DNA from 2 places in the Anaerobacillus sp. ABA4_114 genome. Region 2 is predicted to be linked to the other one. Evidence: a T-box and tRNA genes for the amino acid it is inferred to sense, from the RefSeq annotation. Region 2 holds a T-box; the other holds one or more tRNA genes.
The links. A T-box is a leader RNA that pairs with one kind of tRNA and senses whether it is charged. The one in region 2 lies ahead of pheS (phenylalanine--tRNA ligase subunit alpha), so its partner is inferred to be a tRNA-Phe.
Positions count from the first base shown of each region.

Region 1: it encodes a tRNA-Phe, which carries the amino acid that the T-box ahead of pheS (phenylalanine--tRNA ligase subunit alpha) is inferred to sense. The anticodon was not compared.

Region 1 is NZ_JBSWUM010000001.1:1,499,078-1,502,447, forward strand. It holds gene ACXAEY_RS07420 (DUF456 domain-containing protein) at 1-108, shown strand, start outside; tRNA gene ACXAEY_RS07425 (tRNA-Asn) at 243-317, shown strand; tRNA gene ACXAEY_RS07430 (tRNA-Met) at 321-397, shown strand; tRNA gene ACXAEY_RS07435 (tRNA-His) at 416-491, shown strand; tRNA gene ACXAEY_RS07440 (tRNA-Ile) at 500-576, shown strand; tRNA gene ACXAEY_RS07445 (tRNA-Ser) at 582-674, shown strand; tRNA gene ACXAEY_RS07450 (tRNA-Met) at 726-802, shown strand; tRNA gene ACXAEY_RS07455 (tRNA-Phe) at 968-1,043, shown strand; gene ACXAEY_RS07460 (superoxide dismutase) at 1,253-1,864, shown strand; gene ACXAEY_RS07465 (hypothetical protein) at 1,899-2,177, opposite strand; gene ACXAEY_RS07470 (MFS transporter) at 2,278-3,370, shown strand, end outside.
Region 2 is NZ_JBSWUM010000001.1:1,247,468-1,250,837, reverse strand. It holds gene pheS (phenylalanine--tRNA ligase subunit alpha) at 1-892, opposite strand, end outside; T-box leader at 1,000-1,217, opposite strand; gene ACXAEY_RS06145 (TrmH family RNA methyltransferase) at 1,272-2,021, opposite strand; gene sspI (small acid-soluble spore protein SspI) at 2,162-2,368, shown strand; gene ACXAEY_RS06135 (M42 family metallopeptidase) at 2,990-3,370, opposite strand, start outside.

The DNA of each region.
Region 1 (3,370 bases), 250 kb from region 2:
TCGATTAATGTAGGAGTCGGATCTTTACTTGGTTTTCTTGGGGGAGCGTTAATGAAAGGTGTTATTCAGGCAATAATGATTGTTATCTTTCTTGTTTATGTTCTTTAGTAATCTTGATGAAGGGACAAAACCATGCTATAGTAATTTCATCGCTGATTTTTCAGCAATAAAAATTATATCACAAAAGTTATTGACTTCTTTTTAAACTATATGGTATAGTTATTCTTGTCGTTAAGAGATATTCCACAGTAGCTCAGTGGTAGAGCTATCGGCTGTTAACCGATCGGTCGTAGGTTCGAATCCTACCTGTGGAGCCATATGGCGGTGTAGCTCAGCTGGCTAGAGCGTACGGTTCATACCCGTGAGGTCGGGGGTTCGATCCCCTCCGCCGCTACCATATTAACTTAACACAATGGCGATTGTGGCGAAGTGGTTAACGCACCGGATTGTGGTTCCGGCATTCGTGGGTTCGATTCCCATCAGTCGCCCCATTTACATTGGACCCTTAGCTCAGCTGGTTAGAGCTGACGGCTCATAACCGTCCGGTCGCAGGTTCGAGTCCTGCAGGGTCCACCATACGCGGAGGAATACCCAAGTCTGGCTGAAGGGATCGGTCTTGAAAACCGACAGGGGCTTAACGGCCCGCGGGGGTTCGAATCCCTCTTCCTCCGCCATCTTTCTTCTAAGTATGGAAAAGTAAGTTAATAATCGTATGATTTTATCGTCGCGGGATGGAGCAGTTCGGTAGCTCGTCGGGCTCATAATCCGAAGGTCGCAGGTTCAAATCCTGCTCCCGCAACCAAAATAAACTTTTAACTACGTCGAATAAACATCGTTGTTAAAAGTTAATCGTAGTCCCTTTAGGGGCAACCTAAACGCATAATAAACAGTTACATCTTTAAATTGTAAAGACATTCTACATAACCATTCACGTTTAGATTGAATTATTAATTGAATTAACAATCATGGCTCTGTAGCTCAGTCGGTAGAGCAGTGGACTGAAAATCCACGTGTCGGCGGTTCGATTCCGTCCGGAGCCACCATATTAACATCGATTCACCACCTTGTAGGTGGTTTTTTTATGTTTACGATTCTTTATGTGTGGAATTATAAAAAGTGGTGACGATATCACGATGTTAAACATTTGAAAACAAAGGATAAATCTGCTACTGTAAAAATGTGATACATTGTGATCATGACTTGTGACGCAATAGTCACAAGGGTTACATACTTTTAAAGGAGGAGATTTACAATGGCTAAATTTGAACTACCACAACTACCTTACGATTTTAACGCTCTAGAGCCACATATCGACGAAGAAACAATGAAGATTCACCACGGCAAACACCACAATGCTTATGTTACAAAGCTAAACGGTGCACTTGAGGGTCATGAAAACTTAGCTGACAAAAGCCTTGAAGATCTTCTTGGCAACCTGGATGCTGTACCTGAAGGAATTCGTACTGCAGTAAGAAATAATGGTGGCGGACATGCTAACCACACACTTTTCTGGCAAGTACTTAGTCCAAACGGTGGCGGCGAACCATCAGGTGACTTGAGCGAAGCAATCAAAAAGAAATTTGGAAGCTTTGAAAGCTTCAAAGACGAGTTCGCTAGTGCTGCTGCAGGACGCTTTGGTTCTGGCTGGGCATGGCTTATCGTTAAAGGTGGAGAACTAGAAATCACTAGTACTCCAAACCAAGATACTCCTGTAATGGAAGGCATTACTCCAATTCTTGGCCTTGACGTTTGGGAGCATGCTTACTATCTTAAGTATCAAAACAAGCGCCCAGATTACATCAGTGCATTCTGGAATGTTGTTAACTGGGATGAAGTAGCTAAGCGTTACGAAGCTGCAAAATAATCGCCAAAACCCCGACAGTATTGTCGGGGCTTTTTTATGGTTCTATTCTTGTATAGACGCTTCCCAGATGTTCTAATAGATAGCCAATAACAAGGTCTGTAATTGCACAGCCATCATTGAAATCGTACTTGCTATAGGAAAAAATTTGATTTTCCCTGATCGATATGAAGAATGTAGGCAGCGTTAATGAATTTTTTTCTTCATTATATGTATGTGGCTGCTCAAGTTTTGTCGCAAAAGAAATCAGTTGTGATAAAAGAGTATTCTTAATTTGATGAGAAATGACGTCCCCTGTATAGATAAAATAATACATCGAACTCTCCTTTCAAAAACATCTTACCCATTTCTAATCTTTCGCATAAGGAGACAGAATTAATACAAAATAAGGGAGGAGGAAAAAAGGGGAGTTTGCCATGAAAGTACTTAAACACGTAATGGGTGATATAGCTGTTACAAAAGATCTACTCTTATTATTAACGATCGGCGGATTGTATGCTTTGAGCATTGCTCTTTCAAATACGTTTGTAAACGTTTATTTATGGAAACAAACAGGTGAATTTGCAGATATTGCGATTTACAACCTTTCAGTTGTCATCAGTCAACCGCTTACATTTATTTTAGCTGGACGATGGGCTAAAAAGATGGATCGAGTGATTGTATTGAGAATCGGCGTAATCTTTTTGGCGCTATTTTATATTACGGTTTTACTACTAGGGCAAAATGCTGGCCAGTTACTCGTCTTATTGGGAGCACTGCTTGGAATTGGGTTTGGGTTTTATTGGCTTGCGTTTAATGTATTAACATTTGAAATAACTGAGCCTGATACGAGAGATTTTTTTAATGGTTTTCTAGGACTTCTAACTTCTTTTGCTGGAATGATCGGTCCTATTTTCGCAGGAGTAGTCATTTCAAGTCTTGAATCATACACGGGGTACAAAATCATATTTGGAGTCTCACTGGTGCTTTTCTCAGCTGCGGTTATCTTGAGTTTTTTCTTAAAGAGGCGATCAGCGAAAGGCAACTTTTCATTCATGAGAGTTTTCAACGAACGTAAATCGAACAGCGATTGGCTAAATGTTCTTCATGCTCACTTCTTCCAAGGGTTAAGAGAGGGAACATTTATTTTTGTCATTGCTGTTCTCGTATTTATTACGACTGGCAGTGAGCTTGCGATAGGAACATTTGGTTTGGTGAATTCCGCTGTTTCGTTCCTGGTTTATTACCTTGCGACAAGATTAATAAAACCACGTTTTCGTATAAAAGCAATTCTTTATGCAGGAATTATGCTATATGTCTCAGTGGTTATTCTTTTATTTGAATTAACGTTCCCGCGCTTGCTGCTTTACGGCATTTGTATTTCAATCGCTTATCCCGTTTTGTTTGTTCCATATGTATCACTAACATACGATGTGATCGGAAAAGCTTGGAATGCTGCGGAAATGAGGATTGAGTACATTGTAGTAAGAGAGGTGTATTTAAACTTTGGAAGGGTTGTATCGATTACAG
Region 2 (3,370 bases):
ACATACGGAGCACATTTGGATGTACCATTCCGCCACCTAAAATTTCAATCCATCCAGTCCCCTTACAAACTGAACATCCGCTTCCACCACAGTTGAAGCATGAAATATCCATTTCTACAGATGGTTCAGTGAACGGGAAGAAGCTCGGACGCAGACGAATTTCTCTTTCTTCACCAAACATCTTTTTAGCAAAAGCTTGAAGTACCCCTTTAAGGTCACTCATGCGAACGTCTTCCCCGACCATAAGTCCTTCGATTTGCATGAATTGATGAGAGTGAGTCGCATCATCCGTGTCTCGTCGATAAACTTTACCTGGAACGATAATTTTTACCGGTCCTTCTCCGTTTAACTTTTCCATTGTTCTTGCCTGCATCGGTGAAGTATGCGTACGAAGTAACGTTTCTTCTGTCACATAGAAAGAGTCTTGCATGTCACGAGCTGGGTGATCTTTAGGCAAGTTCAACGCTTCAAAGTTATAATAATCTGTTTCCACTTCAGGACCTTCTGCAATAGAGAAGCCCATACCGAGGAAGAGATCCTCAATCTCCTCGATCACTCTCGTTAACGGGTGATGGTTTCCTTTATTGACAGGACGACCTGGTAATGTAATATCGATGGTCTCTTGCTTTAACTTTTCCTCAACAGCTGCTTTTTCCATCACCTGTGTTTTCTCATCAAGTTTTTCAGAGATCGCTGCGCGAATTTCGTTAGCCAGCTGTCCCATCTTCGGACGTTCTTCAGCAGAAAGTTTTCCCATACCTCTTAAAATTTCTGTGATTGGTCCTTTTTTTCCAAGGTATGCTACACGAATATCTTGCAATTCCTTCATTGAAGAAGCAGATTCAATTTGAGACAATGCTTCTTCTTTAAGTGTTTGTAACCGTTCTTCCATCATTTTTACCTCCATTTCAATCTTTGTAAAAAATACCTACTTCAGTTTGTACAACACAATTGTGACAACCTTACTCGTTTAAAAAACAAAAAAATCCTCGCCCCACGGAAAGGGGCGAAGATTTGAGTTCGCGGTACCACCCTAATTCACTGATATGTAACATCAGCCTTGGTAAACGATAACGGTTCATAACCGGTCCGCTTTTGGGTATCAAGCGGCAACTCCAGAGTGAATTCAAAAGCGTTCCTATAGAAATGCTCTCAGTCAAGGCATTTCCTCCCTTAATAGGAAGAGGCAATTTACTACTCTCTATCATTGTTTTTAATATAATGAAGTTCTTTATAATTATAGAAAAAAAACGCTCAGTCTGCAAGCATGATTATGAAGGCATCAACCCGTACATAAGGATTCCGGCAGCAACAGCTACATTCAATGATTCAGCCCCACCGTAGATCGGAATATACACCTTGTCATGAGCAAGTTCTTGGAGTTCTTTTGAAACGCCGTTCGCTTCATTCCCCATAATCACAGCAAACTGCTCTGGACCCTGTAACTGATGATAAGGAGTTCCACCGCTAACTTCCGTTGCGTAAACCGAAACACCAGCATCCTTTAAGTCTTTCACGGCGTGGCGCAGATCTACTTTTTTTATAGGGATGTGAAAAAGAGATCCTTGAGTAGAACGCAGTACCTTACTGTTATAAAGGTCCACTGTTCCATGACCAAGCAACACACCATCATATCCTGCGCTATGTGCTGTACGAATGATCGTACCTAAATTACCTGGATCTTGAATTGCATCTAAGAGAATAAACTTTCCGGTTTCTGCTAAACTTGATTCAGACATTTTACAAACAGCCAAAATGCCCTGTGGTGTTTCAGTTGCAGTTAATTCTTTCATCACTTTATCAGTAACAGTATAGACGGCTGGTCGATCTTTAAACAGATTAATCTCGAAATCAGTGCTTTCTGAAATTATGATTTCTTGCACGAGCGCATTTGCTCTCGCTGCTTCTTCGATAATATGAGGTCCCTCGATTAGAAACGAAGATGCTTTCTCTCGTCCTTTTTTCGTCTGTAGCTTTTTCCAGTCTTTCACTTTTTGATTTTTCACAGATTCAATAAGCATAGTGCTCTCCTTCATTTTTCAATGATTCCATTATAGACGCAAGATCGAGAAGATTCCAATGCAATTCATGAAATTCCATTCTTTCGTTCATACTAAGATTGCTTGGTATACAAGCGAAAGAGAAAGGTGAGGTGGAAAGCATGGACCTTAACTTAAGAAAAGCCATCCTTGCTAACGTATCTGGTAACAATGAGGATCAGATAGAGGCAACGATTCTCGATGCGATCCAAAGCGGTGAAGAAAAAATGTTACCAGGTCTTGGTGTCCTTTTCGAAGTCCTTTGGAAAGAAGCCCCTGAAGACGAGCGTCAGCAAATGCTCTCTTACATGGCTCAAGGCGTACAATAAGCAAAATCCGGTGGCAAAAGCCACCGGATTTTGTGTTTGTATCGAAAAGCGGAAGGGACCGTTTAGGCTCGACAAGCGCTGGAAGCTAATGGAATGAACACGCTTTTTGTGTTCAATCCATTAGCTGAAGCGATTCGAGAGCCTGGTCCCTGTAGCTAGAAATGAAAAGCGAAAGGGGGCGGTAAGGTCCGACAAGCGCTGGAACCTTTCAATTTGAACACGATTTTTGTGTTCAGGTTGAAAGGTGAAGCGATCGAGGACCTGCCCACTGTAGCTAGACATGAAAAGCGGAAGGGGCCGTCTAAATCCGCAGGGAGTTGGAGCCTTTGTGAATGAGACGATTTTTGTCTCAATCACAAAGGTGAAACGACCGGAGGATTTGGCCCGCTGTAGCTAGACATCGAAAAGCGGAAGGGACCGTTTAGGCTCGACAAGCGCTGGAAGCTAATGGAATGAACACGCTTTTTGTGTTCAATCCATTAGCTGAAGCGACTCGAGAGCCTGGTCCCTGTAGCTAGACATGAAAAGCGAAAGGGGGCGGTAAGGTCCGACAAGCGCTGGAGGCTTTTATTTTACAAACGCTCCAATGATTCCGTGTCTAAACGCGAAACTCCGCTTTTCTTAATTAAACGTAATTTCCTTCACCTTTTCATCATCTAATTTCTTAATGACTTCTACGATGAGGTTTACAGCGTTTTCGAAGTCGTCGCGGTGCAGGATTGCTGCGTGCGTGTGGATGTAGCGTGTTGCGATGGTGATGGAAAGTGCCGGTACACCGTTCGCAGTAAGGTGAATTTTACCAGAGTCCGTTCCGCCACCTGCAATTGCATCGAATTGGTAAGGAATGTTGTTCTCGTCAGCAGTATCGGTTACGAAGTCACGAAGTCCTTTGTGACCAACCATAGATGCATCATACATGATGATTTGAGGACCTTTACCCATCTTCGACTGAGCATCTTTGTCTGATACCCCAGGTGTATCTCCGGCAATTCCTACATCAAC